DNA from 3 places in the Mesorhizobium sp. WSM4846 genome. Region 1 is predicted to be linked to each of the others. Evidence: predicted binding sites of a transcription regulator. Region 1 holds the regulator's gene; each other region holds the start of a gene.
The links. The regulator LexA, encoded in region 1, represses DNA repair genes until DNA is damaged. The targets are predictions, from matches to a motif close to TGTTCNNNNTGTGTTCNG.

Region 2: AC0L15_RS06615 (sel1 repeat family protein) is a predicted target of LexA. The motif match lies at 2,076-2,093, and genes of this name have one in related genera.
Region 3: AC0L15_RS11030 (ATP-dependent helicase) is a predicted target of LexA. The motif match lies at 2,473-2,490, and genes of this name have one in related genera.

Annotation. Positions count from the first base shown of each region.
Region 1 is NZ_JBVVPZ010000015.1:13,336-18,114, forward strand. It holds gene AC0L15_RS14800 (ComEC/Rec2 family competence protein) at 1-2,351, shown strand, start outside; gene lexA (transcriptional repressor LexA) at 2,345-3,097, opposite strand; gene AC0L15_RS14810 (molybdopterin molybdotransferase MoeA) at 3,202-4,407, opposite strand; gene moaC (cyclic pyranopterin monophosphate synthase MoaC) at 4,407-4,779, opposite strand, start outside.
Region 2 is NZ_JBVVPZ010000005.1:26,099-30,877, reverse strand. It holds gene AC0L15_RS06635 (AMP nucleosidase) at 1-713, opposite strand, end outside; gene AC0L15_RS06630 (hypothetical protein) at 844-1,038, opposite strand; gene AC0L15_RS06625 (hypothetical protein) at 1,074-1,223, opposite strand; gene AC0L15_RS06620 (DUF2147 domain-containing protein) at 1,429-1,773, opposite strand; gene AC0L15_RS06615 (sel1 repeat family protein) at 2,240-2,506, shown strand; gene AC0L15_RS06610 (branched-chain amino acid ABC transporter substrate-binding protein) at 2,972-4,093, shown strand; gene AC0L15_RS06605 (acetyl/propionyl/methylcrotonyl-CoA carboxylase subunit alpha) at 4,297-4,779, opposite strand, start outside.
Region 3 is NZ_JBVVPZ010000009.1:94,814-99,592, reverse strand. It holds gene AC0L15_RS11045 (Lrp/AsnC family transcriptional regulator) at 1-329, opposite strand, end outside; gene AC0L15_RS11040 (EamA family transporter) at 419-1,324, shown strand; gene AC0L15_RS11035 (dienelactone hydrolase family protein) at 1,325-2,230, opposite strand; gene AC0L15_RS11030 (ATP-dependent helicase) at 2,531-4,779, shown strand, end outside.

The DNA of each region.
Region 1 (4,779 bases):
CGCTGCCGGCGTCGCCCCCGGGCATCCAGCCTCTTTCGCCGGACCGCTCCGCACCGATACCGGCTCCAGCACCCGGCCCTGTCATTCGTTTTCGCCGACTGCTCAGCCATCTTTCACCATCCGGTGTCCGCAACAGCGTGGCCTCCGCAGCCGGCCTGGAACTCGACCGCGGCGTCGCCTTCCTGCTGGTGCCGGTTTTTCTGGCATGCGGGGTGATCGTCTATTTTTCGCTTGCCGTCGAACCGGACTTTGCCCAGCCGATTGCCGTCGTGGTCCTCACGGCATTGTGTGCGGCCGTCACGCGCTCACGCCGCAAAACGCACCTGTGCTGCATGGCAGCGTTGCTGTGCGCGCTTGGTGTGCTCGCCGCCAAGGTTGAAACCTGGCGCGCCGGAACGAAGATGCTCGGTTCGGAAATCCAGACCCGGCTGACCGGCCGTGTCGTCAGGCTCGACCAGATGGCAAACGGCCGGATCAGGCTGACCATCGACGTGATGTCGACCGCCCGGCCGACACTGCGTTATGCACCCGAACGTGTCAGGATGTCGGCACGCAAGATTCCCGCTGAGATGACCGCAGGCTCGGTGGCAACCGGCTATGTGAGGCTTCTGCCTCCGACTGGCCCGGTCAGACCGGACAGCTTTGACTTTTCCTTTGACAGCTATTTCGCCGGTATCGGTGCCAGTGGCTTTTTCCTCGGCAGTCCAAAGATCGTCGTCTCCGAAGATGCACCGTTAACCGCACGCCTTTCTTCGTCGATCGAGAAGGCACGCGAAACCATCGCCGACCATATCAGGGACAGCATCGGTGGTGCCGAGGGGGAGATTGCCGCTGCGCTGATCGTCGGCGTGCGTGCCGGCATCCCCGAAGAGATAAACGAATCGATGCGGCGCACCGGCATCTACCACATCATCTCCATTTCCGGCCTGCACATGGCGCTTGTCGCCGGCACCGTCATGGGATTGCTGCGCAGCGCCTTTGCGCTGTTTCCCGACTTTTCGTCGCGCCGGCCGGTCAAGAAATATGCGGCTGCTGCCGCACTCGTCTCCATCGCTGCCTATCTGATTTTCTCCGGTATCGTGGTCGCGGCTGAACGCAGCTTCATCATGCTGGCGGTAATGCTTGTCGCCGTGCTGTTCGACCGGGCGGCACTCACCATGCGCAACCTGGCGATTTCGGCCATCGCCGTCATCGTCGTGTCGCCGCACGAGGTGGTCGGCCCAAGCTTCCAGATGTCCTTCGCTGCGACTGCGGCTCTCGTGGGCGCCTATGCCAGTTGGTCCGACTTTCGTGCCGACAAGGCCAAGGCGCCGCGACAGCGACGGTCACCGGCCGCTTTCGTCACGCGCAAGCTCGTCGCTGGGGCAGGCACCATCGCAATGACCTCCATCATTGCCGGCAGCGCCACCGCGCTCTTCGCCATCTGGCACTTCCAGCGCGTCTCGCCGCTCAGCCTGTTCGCCAATCTGGCGGTCATGCCGATCGTCACGATCGTCATGTTCCTGGCCGTCCTCAGCGCCTTGGCAATGCCTTTCGGCCTCGACGGCCCTTTCCTCTACATGATGGGCAAGGGCCTGACGGCGATGATTGCAATTTCGGGATGGATCTCGGAGCGTTCGCCGGTCGATGCAGTCGGCCTGATTTCGTTGCAATCGGTTCTGCTGGTGACGGTCGCCCTGGTCATATCCACGATGGCGACGACGTGGCTGCGGCTTGCGGCACTTCCCTTTGCGCTCGCCGGCCTGCTGACGATTTCCGAGACGCGCACCCCCGACGTGCTGATCTCGGAGGATGCGCATCTGGTGGCACTGCCGATCGGCGGCGGCGAACTTGCCGTCAACCGGGTGCGTTCGAACGAATTCACCACCGACAACTGGAAACATGCGCTGGTTTCAACAACGATCGTCGAGCCGGAGACATTCGAAAAAGGAGATGTGCGGTTCGACATCGCCGATCCGGCCGACCTGCCGCCGGGAGCGCCTTTCACCTGCACTGCCGGCCTATGCCTGGCCCGGCATCCGTCCGGCGCGCTCATCGCGCTCGCCGACAACCGTAAAACCGCGCGGCCGGCCTGTGCCTTTGCGGATTTGATCGTCATCGACGATGCCACAGCCTATTACAAACCCTGCCGCAACCCGCTGGTTCTCGTCGTCACCAAACGGCAGCTCGCTCGCATGGGCAGTGCCGCCGTCTTCTTCGATCCGCTATCGGCGACGACGCCCGCAGAAATCCGTTTTGCCGTCAGACAGCCATATAGGCCTTGGCATGAGCAGCGGCGGTTTTCGCGCGAGGCGAGGGGCCTGCCGCCATACCGCAGGGCCGAGAAACCCAGGAAGCCTGCCGTTCAGTAACGCCGGATCAGTCCGACGAGCTTGCCCTGCACCTTGACCCGGTCCGGCCCGAAGATGCGCGTCTCGTAGGCCGGATTGGCGGCTTCCAGTGCGATCGAGGCACCTTTGCGGCGGAAACGCTTCAGCGTCGCTTCCTCCTCGTCGACCAGAGCGACAATGATCTCGCCAGGCTGGGCGGTGTCGGCGTTGCGGATGATGACCGTGTCGCCGTCGAAGATGCCGGCCTCGATCATCGAATCTCCCTTGACCTCCAGCGCGTAGTGCGTGCCGCCGGTGATCATGTCCGGTGGCACCGAGATCGAATGCGTCTGGTGCTGGATGGCGTCGATCGGCACACCGGCAGCGATGCGGCCCATCACCGGTATGGAGACAGTGGCAACGACGTCGTCGTCATTGCCGGCCGCACGCATGCGCGAAGGCGCCGGCTTGATCTGCCGTCCGAGGCCGCCCTGTCCAAGGCCGCCTTGCCCAAGGCTGCCTTGAATGACGCTCGGCGAGAATTTGCGCGCCGCATTGAGGCCCGGCGCGATCGAATCGGGCAGGCGCAGCACCTCCAGCGCGCGGGCGCGGTTGGGCAGGCGGCGAATGAAACCGCGTTCCTCCAGCGCCGTGATCAGCCGGTGGATCCCCGATTTGGAGGCGAGGTCGAGCGCTTCCTTCATCTCGTCGAACGAGGGCGGAATGCCGCTTTCCTTCAGCCGCTCGTGGATGAACATCAGCAGTTCATGTTGTTTGCGTGTCAGCATCGCGACCCCCAACAGAATCAGAAAAACAAACCCAGAACAAACACTATCTGTTCCAGTTGTGTTCCGCAACCATTTAAAGTTTAATGAATGTGTTGACGCTTTGTTCAGCGTAGCATCAGCACGCTGCAGGCGGTGCCCGCTGCGGCCGCGGGAGCGAATGGCTCGCGCACGACCAGTCCGTTGGCGTCGGCCAGCATTCTGAGCATCGAGGAATCCTGGATACTGAACGGCGTTGCCTCAAGCGTGCCGGCTTCTTCCTTCACCACCGCGCGTACATAGTCCTGTCTGAGATCGTTGGCCGGCATGGCGGCGCCAAGCCGCGCCTGACGCATGTCCTGGCGAAAAGCGCGGCCGCCGAGCCGCGCCAGCAGCGGCTTCAGAAAGAGTTGCGTGCAGACCAGGCTGGCCACCGGATTGCCGGGCAGGCCGATGCAGCGGATGTCGCCCAGCCGCCCGAACATCAGTGGCTTGCCGGGCCGCATGGCGATTTTCCAGAAATCGAGCGCCATGCCTTCACCGGTCAGCACGTCATGGACGAGGTCGTGGTCACCGACCGAGGCGCCGCCCAGCGTGACGATGATTTCGGCGCCTGCGTCGACGGCTTTCGTCACCAGCGCGGCGATCGCCTCCTTGCGGTCGGCGGCGATACCGAGATCGAGTGCGCTGGCGCCGACCAAGCGGGCCGCGGCGGCGACGCCATAGGCATTGGAGGAGATGATCTGGTCGGGGCCAAGGTCGCTGCCCGGCGGCAGCAATTCGTCGCCGGTAGCGATGATGGCGACCAGCGGCCGTTTCACCACGCTGACCTGCTGATGGTTGGCCGACGCCGCCAGCGACAATGCCGCCGGATCAAGCAGGCGGCCTTTCTCCAGCAGCAAGTCGCCCTTCGAGAAATCGAGCCCGAGGCGGCGGATGTTGCGGCCTTCAACCGTCGGCGCGGTCACTTCGATCATGCCGCCGCCGAGGTCGCGGACATTCTCCTGGATGACAATGGTGTCGGCGCCTGCGGGAAGCGGCGCGCCGGTGAAGATGCGCACGGCCTGCGCCGGGCCGACTGTCCCGGCAAAGCCGCGTCCGGCCGGCGCCATGCCGATCACCGAAAGTCTCGCGGGCACGGACGCGACATCGTCGGCCCGCACGGCATAGCCGTCCATGGCCGACGCGTTGAATGGCGGCTGGGTGCGGAGCGCCATGAGCGGCCCCGCCAGCACGCGGTCGGCGGCGTCCATCAGGGCGACGCTTTCAGCCTGCAAGGGCGCAGCATCCGCAAGCAGGCGCTCGAGCGCCTCGGCGACCGCAAGCAGCGCCATTATTGGCCTGCCCCCTGGGCATCCGCCTTGTAGTCGCCGGATTTGCCGCCGGTCTTTTCCACCAGCCTGATGCCGGAGATCGCCATGCCGCGATCGACCGCCTTGGCCATATCATAGATGGTCAGGCAGGCGACCGAGACGGCGGTCAGCGCTTCCATCTCGACGCCGGTCTTTCCGGTGACGCGGGCCAGCGCCGTGACCTTCAGGCCGGGCAGCTTCGCGTCCGGTTCGATGTCTACCGATATCTTGGTCAACAGCAGCGGATGGCAGAGCGGGATCAGCTCATGCGTCCTCTTGGCCGCCATGATGCCGGCGATGCGCGCCGTGCCCAGCACGTCGCCTTTCTTGGCATCGCCGTCGAGAATCATTTTC
Region 2 (4,779 bases), on a different contig from region 1:
TTTCCCGGCTCGACGAATTCGACGTATCCGCCGCCGCCTTTCGCCATCAGATCGTGCGCACGGGCGACGAATTCGTCGATGTAGAACTGGTAGTTGGTGAACAGCACGAAATTCTGGAAATGCTGGGGACTGGTCGCCGTGTAGTGCGACATCCGGTGCAGCGAGTAGTCGATGCGTTGCGCTGTGAACGCCGCCAATGGCCTGGCTTCGCCTAACGCCACTTCGAACGTGCCGTTGGCGATCTGGTCGTCGGTGCCGTCGAGATCCGGCACGTCGAACAGGTCACGGATCGGCCGCCTGATGCGCTCGGCTGCCGCGCCGTCGACATGCGAGCCTTCCAGGAACGCGAAATGCAGCGGGATGGGCGTCGTCGATTCCGAAACTGTGACCGGAACGCCGTGATTGCGCATGATCAGGCGAAGCTGTTCGATGAGATAGCGTTCGAAAAGGGCGGGCTGGGTTATGGTGGTCGAGAAATGCCCGGGCGTCGGCATATGGCCGTAAGCCTGCCGCGAGTCGATCTGGGTGAACGAAGTCGTGGTGACGCCGACCTCCGGATAAAACGCCCGGTAGCGCTTGTTGTTGTCGCCGCCTGCGGCGAGCGCCGTAAACGAATCGCGCAGGAATTTGGTGTTGCGGTCGTAGAGGGCCTGCAAGGCCGCGACGGCCTTTGCTGCATCATTGAAGATCTGCCGGCCAAACGGCTCCGGCATCACGACTGAGTCTATGGCTTGGGGGTAGATTCGCTTTTCCATGACCCAATATAGAGGCTTGGCCATGCGGTTGGGAGGGGGCCGAAGGGTCGTTTTTTATTTTGCATGGTTTTGATGAAGGCCGATTGGCCTAGCCGCGCCGCAGGCTGACCAACAGCACAAAGCCGACGCCGGTCTTCCTCAGCGCCGGCGCTTCGATCATCGACCCGACATCGGCGCGCATCGTGGGCACGGCCAGAACCGGCGCTGCAAGAACCATCAGGATGAGCGTCGCCCGCGGCACAAGCCGAAGGGTCTTGAGGGCGTTGGCGACGATGTGGTCCATGGCTTGTTGCTTCTCTCTGGGGGTTTTTGTCGGCGTCAATGGCGAAGGTGGCTCGGGCAACCGAACCGGCAGGAATTGGCCTGGTCCCAGTTGCGGGCCGAGCGCCCCTCGGCAACCAGGATGGCGAACGACATGCCGAACAGGCTCATCAGCAGGCAGACGATGGTGAAGCGGCGGGCGAACATGGCGTGGTGTCTCCTTCGACACGCATGAGAATGCCCTGATGCAACTGAACCGGTTCTGATGCCGGCGTTCATCTGCGGTTCAAATTTGGACTGTTAGGGCGCGGAAGGCGCAGCCTGCGCGATCGATCGGAGTTCGCAAACACAGAGGCGCGAACAAAAACGGGGCCTTAGCGGCCCCGTTTTCATTGTGGTGCAGTCGAAACGATCAGAGCTTGTGCCAGGTCTGGCTCCGGCAGATCAGCCCGCCGAGCACGCAGCCGCTCATCTTGAGCGAAGCGCCTGAGACCGAGGCCTTGCCGGAATAGGTCTTGTCGGTCTCCGGGTCGGTTATCGTCCCCGTATATTTGTTGGCGCCGGACACCTTGAACGAACCGAGGCGCTTGCCGGCAAACTTGCCAGATTTGAGCGTGATGGAAAATGCGTCGCCACCGCCCGTGATGGCGGCAGTCGAACCGGCTTGCGTTTTCCAGTTGCCTTCGATCGGGTCGGCCCAAGCCGTGCCGGCCATGATCAATGTGGCCGCGAGGGCCATGCTGATTTTGCGAAACATGTTTCTCCTCCCTGTGGGCATCCGGCCGGGCGTTGTTGCGCCCCCGCCGGTCTGCCTCTTACGCAAACGTAAGCTAATCCACCTCCCGACGAAACAAAAGCGGTGCCGCTGCGGAAGACTTCAGGATTTTTCCAGCCGCCCGAAGCGGTCTGGTCGGCGAGAAAAGAAATGCCGGGCATGCTGGCTTTGTCTTCCGTGGTTAGCGGAGTCTTGCTTTGCGCCTCGCAAATTTTCATCAATTTTGGCGCAAACCGGCGCAATTGCTGGCTTTGCATCGTTAATGAATTTCGGCGTTTACCTCTTGTTTTAGCTTTGTTTTCCTCAAATTAAGCACGCCGTTTAACGACGGATTCAAGCCTTCGGTTCATTCTCGAAAGCATCGAAAGAGCAGCCGCCCCAAGGGTTTCCAAGGGACAGAACGAGGCAGCTCTCGGGAGCCTGACAGGGGCTAGAACAGGGGATTGAAATGGCACGTTTTGAAATGCCTGAAGCCGGCTTCGGCGCCATGGGGGCAACTGCCCAAGCCGACATTCTTTTCGAACTGGGCATGATGTATGCGATCGGCCGCGATTGCGAGACCGATGTCGTCGCCGCCCACAAATGGTTCAACATCGCTGCGATCAAGGGCTCGGTCCGGGCCGCGGAACTGCGCTCGGAACTGTCGGCCGCCATGTCGAAGGTCGAGATCGCCAGGGCGCTGCGCGAAGCCCGCGAATGGATGACGATGCACTAAGTCTAGGCCTGAGCTCATCAGGCCCGGAGTTCATCAGACACTGAGATCACCGACAGGGATGCTTCAAGGCCGCGCGAAGACGGCCGGACCGGCAAGAACAAGGCCGCGGGAAGACGGCCGGACCAACAAATGACAAGAACGTGGCAGGCCGGATAACGCCCAGCTGCGCGACGACAGGGAAGGCGAGCGGTTTCGGGGCGCGCGTGGGAGCGTTCGGGATTGTTCGATCGACAAAGCCGCGACCGGCCGGAACAAGGCAGGCGCGGCTTTTCGCGTTTTCGGACCATGATCCCAAAAAGTGGAAGCCGGTTTTTACAAAAAGATCATGGTCAACAGAAAGGCGGCAGGCCCAATCGAGTGCTGCCGATGCGCCAAGACAGGCTTGGCGAAGGGTGAAATTCTCCCACCTATTCTGGAAGAGGCGCGGCCGGAGCGGCCGCGCGCGAGCGGAGGAGTTGTATCGCCATGAAAAAGTTGGGTATTTTGAGCGCGGCCATTGTCGGCCTGGTGATGAGTGCGCCGGTTGCCTTCGCCGAAGACATCACCTTTTCGGTGGTCGGACCGATGACCGGACAGCTTGCCACCATCGGCGACCAGTTCAAGCAGGGCGCGCAAGCCGCGGCCGACGCGATCAACGCCGCCGGCGGCGTCGACGGCCGCCAGATCAAGCTCGACGTCCAGGATGACCAGTGCGATCCGAAGCAGGCGGTTTCGGTCGCCAACCGCATCGTCGCCAACGGCGTCAAGTTCATCGATGGCCATGCCTGCTCGGGCTCGAGCATCCCGGCCTCGGCCGTCTATGCCGAAGCCGGTGCGATGATGATGAGTCCGGCTTCGTCGAACCCGGAGCTGACGGACGCGGCGGCGAAATCCGGCTGGCCGACGATCATGCGCCTTTATACGCGCGACGATGCGCAGGGCGCCTTCATCGGTCCATGGATCGCCAAGAAATACGCCGGCAAGAAGGTCGTCATCATGCATGACAAGAGCGCCTATGGGCAGGGCGTGGCCGATGCCGTCAAGGCGACGATGAACCAGAACGGCCTCAACGAGATCCTCTACGAGGGCATCAACGCCGGCGAAAAGGACTATTCGGCGCTTGTCACCAAGCTCAAGGAGCTGAAGGCTGATGTGGTCTATTTCGGCGGCTACCACCCAGAGGCCGGCCTCATCCTGCGCCAGTCGGCGGAACAGGACTTCAAGTTCCAGCTGATCATGCCGGACTCGATTGCCACGCCGGAATTCTGGCAGGTTGCCGGCCCGGCCGGCGAAGGCACCATGTTCGTCTTCCCGTCGGATCCGCAGGCGAAGCCCGAAGCCAAGCAGGCCATCGAAAAGATCAAGGCGGGCGGCTTCGTGCCCGAGGGCTTTACGCTGTTCTCCTATGCCGTGATCCAGGCCTTTGCCGAGGGCATCAAGCGCGCCGGCAGCGACGACCCTGCCAAGGTTGCCGAAGCGCTGAAGAACGGTGAGTCGATCAGCACCGTCGTCGGCCCTGTCACTTTCGATGAAAAGGGCGACCTCAAGAACGTCAGCTACGACATCAACCAGTGGCACGACGGCAAATACGCGCCGATCCAGCCTTGATCGCCGTTTGCATGTCGCGCAAAAGTGCGCAGCGGTTTTGCGAAAACGACATGCACAAAAACAAGAATTAAAGCGCGTCGCGTGCGACGCGCTTTAGCGCCTGGCGACAATCGGAGATGGCCGGGGCAGATCCGGCCATTTTCATATGGTGATGCGTTTGTGGCGCGCGTCTTCCGTCGTCGCCTCTCCTTGGATGAACAGCGTCAGCCGTGGGCTTCCTCGGCAAAACGGACCAGCACCGTTCCATCGGTGACCTGCGCGCCCTCTGTTGCGATCTCGGCGATCGTCCCGTCATGCGTGGCGGAAATCGTGTGCTCCATCTTCATCGCTTCCAGGATCAACAGCGGCTGGCCCTTGATGACGGCTTCGCCTTTTGCCGCGCGCACCAGCTTGACCAGCCCCGGCATCGGCGCGCGCAGGCTGTCGGCACCGGCGGCGATTTCGTCGGCCCTTGCCAACGGGTCTGGCACCGCGAAGCTGTAGCCGACGGCGCCTGAAAAGACAGTGACATGGCCTGGCCAGCGGGCGAGGCGAGGGGCAGCGCGAAGATCAAGCGCGCTGTCATAAGGTGCGTCCAGTGCCACCTGGCAGCGCCCGTCCGGCCGCATCGATACAAGCGCCAGGATATCGTCCTCGCCGTAGCGAAGCCGCGTGCGCCGCGCCATCGCGTGGAAATGCGCATAGCC
Region 3 (4,779 bases), on a different contig from region 1:
CAGTCCTCGCCGGTCACCCGATCGCACTGGGCGATTTCCGGCAAGTCGCGGATGATCTCGGCGACCACAGCCAACTGCCCGGGCACCGGCCTGATCCGCAGCCATGCCGACAGCTTCATGCCGAGCGCGGCCGGGTCGATCCGCACAGTGTAGGCCTCGATCACGCCGCTCTCCTGCAGCCGCTTGATGCGTTCGGCCACGCTCGGCGCTGACAGGCCGACCGAGCGCGCCAGTTCGGCGGTGCTGGTGCGCGCATCCTTTTCCAGCAGGCACAGGATTTTCAGATCCGCCGCATCCAGATCAACATTTTCGTTTCGAACGCGTTTCAGGAAAAACTCCTTTGTTTAAGAGAAAAAATTATCTCTTTGGCTGGCCATTACCCATATAAACAGGTAAAACTGCCTGCGATAATGATCCTATGGACGATCAAGCGCAAGCCCCAGCTGCTATCCCTGCCCTCGCCGGCCCTGAGTTTGGCAGGCTGGCGACATCGCTGCCGCCGCATGTCTGGTTCGGTGTCAGCGCTGTGTTTCATTATCTCGGGCCGGCTTTCGCCGTGCTGCTTTTCCCGCATGTCGGCGTGCTCGGCATGGCCTGGCTGCGCATCGTCACGGCCGCCATTGTCTTCGCGCCGCTAACCCGGCCGTGGACGGCCTTCGCCCGCGCCGACGGGCCGACATGGCTGCTGCTTCTCGGTTTTGGCGCCTGCCTCGGCGTGATGAATTGCTCCTTCTACCTGGCACTCGAGCGCTTGCCGATCTCGCTGGTCGCGGCGATCGAATTCGTCGGCACCATCGGCGTTGCGCTGATCGGCGTCAGAAGCCCGCGCAACCTCGCAGCGCTTGCCGTTGCCGTCACCGGCACCTTGCTGCTCATCGACGTCAAATGGTCAAGCGACCCGATTGGCCTGTTCTGGGCTTTCCTCAACGGCGCGCTGTTCGTCGGCTACATCATGCTTGGCCATCGCGTTGCCCGCGCCGGCGCTGGCGACGGCATCGCCGGACTGGGCGCAGCCATGGCGGTCGCCTTCCTCATCGTGCTGCCGATCGGCTTCACCGATGCGCTGCCGGCTTTCACGACGCCGCCACTGCTCATCGCCGCCGTCGGCGTCGGCATCTGCTCGTCGGTCATCCCCTATATCTGCGACCAGCTTGCCATGTCGCGGCTGCCGCGACCGAGCTTCGCACTGATGCTGTCGTTGCTGCCGGTCACCGCCACGCTGATCGGCGTTATTGTGCTCCGCCAGATACCCAGCCCAACCGACTGCATCGGCATCGCGCTGGTGGTGGCTGGCGTCGCTTTTCACAAACCGGCAAATGCCTGATCAGGCAAGCTTCTCCTTGAGAAAGGCGATCGTCCGGCCCCAGGCGAGGTCCGCCGCGTTCTTGTCGTAGCGAGCCGCCGACGTGTCATTGTTAAAGGCATGATTGGCGCCTTCATAGACATGGATCGTGTACTCGACTTCGGCTGCATCGAGCTCCTTCCTGAAGGCGTCGATACCGGCATTGATGCGGGTGTCGAGCCCGGCATAATGCAGCAGCAGCGCCGCCTTGATCTTCGGCACATCCTCGGCCTTCGGCTGCATGCCGTAATAGGCGACAGCGGCAGCCAGATCCGGCGCATTGGCAGCCAGTGTGTTCACCGTGGCGCCGCCCCAGCAGAAGCCGACCGCGCCGACCTTGCCGTTGCCATCCTCGCTGCCCCTAAGGAAAGCGACCGTTGCGACCGCATTGGCAGTGGTTTGCGCCGGATCGAGCTTGGAAAACTGCTCGCGCGCCTTGTCTTCGTCGGCCGGCGTGCCGCCGAGCGGCGACAGGAAATCCGGGGCGAGCGCAACGAAGCCTTCCAGCGCCACGCGCCGCGTCACATCGCGTATATGCGGGTTGAGCCCCCTGTTCTCATGCACGACGATGACGGTGCCGAGCTTGCCGGACTGGCCGGCCGGCTTGACCAGATAGCCCTTCATCTCGCCACCGCTGCCGGGATAGCTGATGTCCTCGCCGGTCACGCGTGAATCGTCGTCGGCAACTATCGCCGCCCGGGCTGAATTCGCCGCCAGCAGCGGCGCGATTGCGGCGGCCGCCGCACCTGATCCGGCAAGCCTGGTCAATTGTTCCATGAAGCGCCGCCGGTCGAGCGTCAGATGCGTGTATTCGTCATACGCGTCGATCATAGCTTGGGTAATGGCGGGTCTGTTGACGGCGGGGTTGGCAGGGCTCGGTTTTGTCATGGCGCTCTCCTCGGCTTCGGGAACATGTCCGCCGCGCAAGATAGGGTAGAAGCCCGCACGGTCCAGTCACGGATCGGTGAGGCGCTGCTGACGCGAGCACAGGTCCGCCAGACCGGCGGCTGGTCCAGGATGACACCGTTCGACTGGTGCGCTGTCCCACTTTCTCCGACCCGCCGTGCCTGTCGAGCAGGCCGGCGCTATGGCTGGCGTGCCATCGGATTTGCAACTCCCCCGGCTGGACAGAGAACAAAACGGAGACACTTCTGGCCTTTCGCTGCCGAATCACTACATTCGGGGAAGATGTCCGGCTTTTCGGAAGATATGCCTTTTTTTGATGAACCGAACGCGCGGCCCGTGGCCCCGTCGGGCATTGCTGCGCGCGCCATGGCTGCCCGCAGCGGCCATGCCAATGCGCCCGATTATCTGAACGGGCTCAACCCCGAGCAGCGGCTGGCGGTGGAAACCACCGAGGGTCCGGTTCTGGTGCTGGCCGGCGCCGGCACCGGCAAGACGCGCGTCCTGACCACCCGCATCGCCCACATCCTCGCCACCGGCAGGGCCTTCCCCTCGCAGATCCTCGCCGTCACCTTCACCAACAAGGCGGCGCGCGAGATGAAGCAGCGCATCGGCCTGCTGATCGGCGAAGGCAATGTCGAAGGCATGCCGTGGCTCGGCACCTTCCACTCGATCGGTGTCAAGCTGCTGCGCCGCCACGCCGAGCTTGCCGGGCTCAAATCCGACTTCACCATTCTCGACACCGACGACGTCGTGCGCCTGATCAAGCAGCTCATCCAGGCCGAAGGACTGGACGACAAACGCTGGCCGGCCAAGCAGTTCGCCCAGATGATCGACGGCTGGAAGAACAAGGGGCTTGGCCCCGCCGAGATTGCCGAGGGCGACGCCCGCGCCTTCGCCAACGGCAAGGGCCGCGAGCTCTACAAGGCCTATCAGGAGCGGCTGAAGACGCTGAATGCCTGCGACTTCGGCGATCTTCTGTGCCACCCGATCCGCATCTTCCGCGCCAATCCGGACGTGCTGAAGGAATACCACAAGCGCTTCCGCTACATCCTCGTCGACGAGTACCAGGACACCAACACGGCTCAATACATGTGGCTGCGGCTGCTGGCGCAGCGGCCGGATGCCGGACGAGCTTCAACATCAACAGGTTTGCGAACGGCCGAAGGCCGCAAGCCCGACCGGGCGTCCGAGCCGTTGCGAGGCCCCTCCCGCGACGCCGAAGGCGCGCAAAAAAGGGGGGTCGGGCCCGCGCCGGCAGGCGCGGAACAGCCCGTGAGCGAGAATAAAGTCAACATCTGCTGCGTCGGCGACGACGACCAGTCGATCTATGGCTGGCGCGGGGCCGAAGTCGACAACATCCTGCGCTTCGACAAGGATTTTCCCGGCGCCACGATCATCCGGCTGGAACGCAACTACCGCTCTACCGCGCACATCCTCGGCACAGCCTCCCACCTCATCGCCCACAATGAAAGCCGCTTCGGCAAGACGCTGTTCACCGAAAAAATCGCCGAGGACGACGAGAAGGTGCATGTCCATGCCGCCTGGGATTCCGAGGAAGAGGCCCGCGCCGTTGGCGAAACCATCGAGGCCTACCAGCGGCAGAAGCACAATCTCAACGACATGGCCATTCTTGTCCGCGCGTCCTTCCAGATGCGCGAGTTCGAGGACCGCTTCGTCACCCTCGGCCTCAACTACCGCGTCATCGGCGGCCCGCGCTTTTACGAGCGCCTCGAAATCCGCGACGCCCTCGCCTTCTTCCGCGTCGTCGCGCAAGGCGCAGACGACCTCGCCTTCGAGCGCATCGTCAACGTGCCGAAGCGCGGGCTGGGCGAAGCCACCATCCGCCAGATCCACGACACCGCCAGGGCGCTGCGCATCCCGATGCTGGAGGCTGCGGAAAAACTCGCCGAGAGCGACGAGCTGAAGCCAAAGCCGCGCGCAGCGCTGCGCGAAGTCGCCGCCAATTTCGAGCGCTGGCAGAAGGCGCTGGAGACCACGCCGCACACCGAGCTGGCCGAGACCATCCTGGAGGAGAGCGGCTACACAGACATGTGGAAGAACGACCGCTCGGTAGAAGCGCCCGGCCGGCTGGAAAACCTCAAGGAACTGATCCGCTCCATGGAGGAGTACGAATCGCTGCGCTCCTTCCTCGAACATGTAGCGCTGGTGATGGACGCCGAGCAGAACGCCGAACTCGACGCCGTCAACATCATGACGCTGCATTCGGCCAAGGGCCTCGAATTCGAGACCGTTTTTCTACCCGGCTGGGAGGAAGGCCTGTTCCCGCATCAGCGCGCGCTCGACGAGGGCGGCCGCTCCGGGCTGGAGGAAGAGCGGCGGCTGGCCTATGTCGGGCTGACCCGCGCCAAGAAGAACCTGCATTTGTGGTTCGTCTCCAACCGCCGCATCCACGGCCTGTGGCAATCGACGATCCCGTCGCGCTTCCTAGATGAATTGCCGGAAGCCCATGTCGAAGTCGCCGAGAGCGGCAACTCCTATGGCGGTTACGGCAATGCCTATGGCGGCGGCTC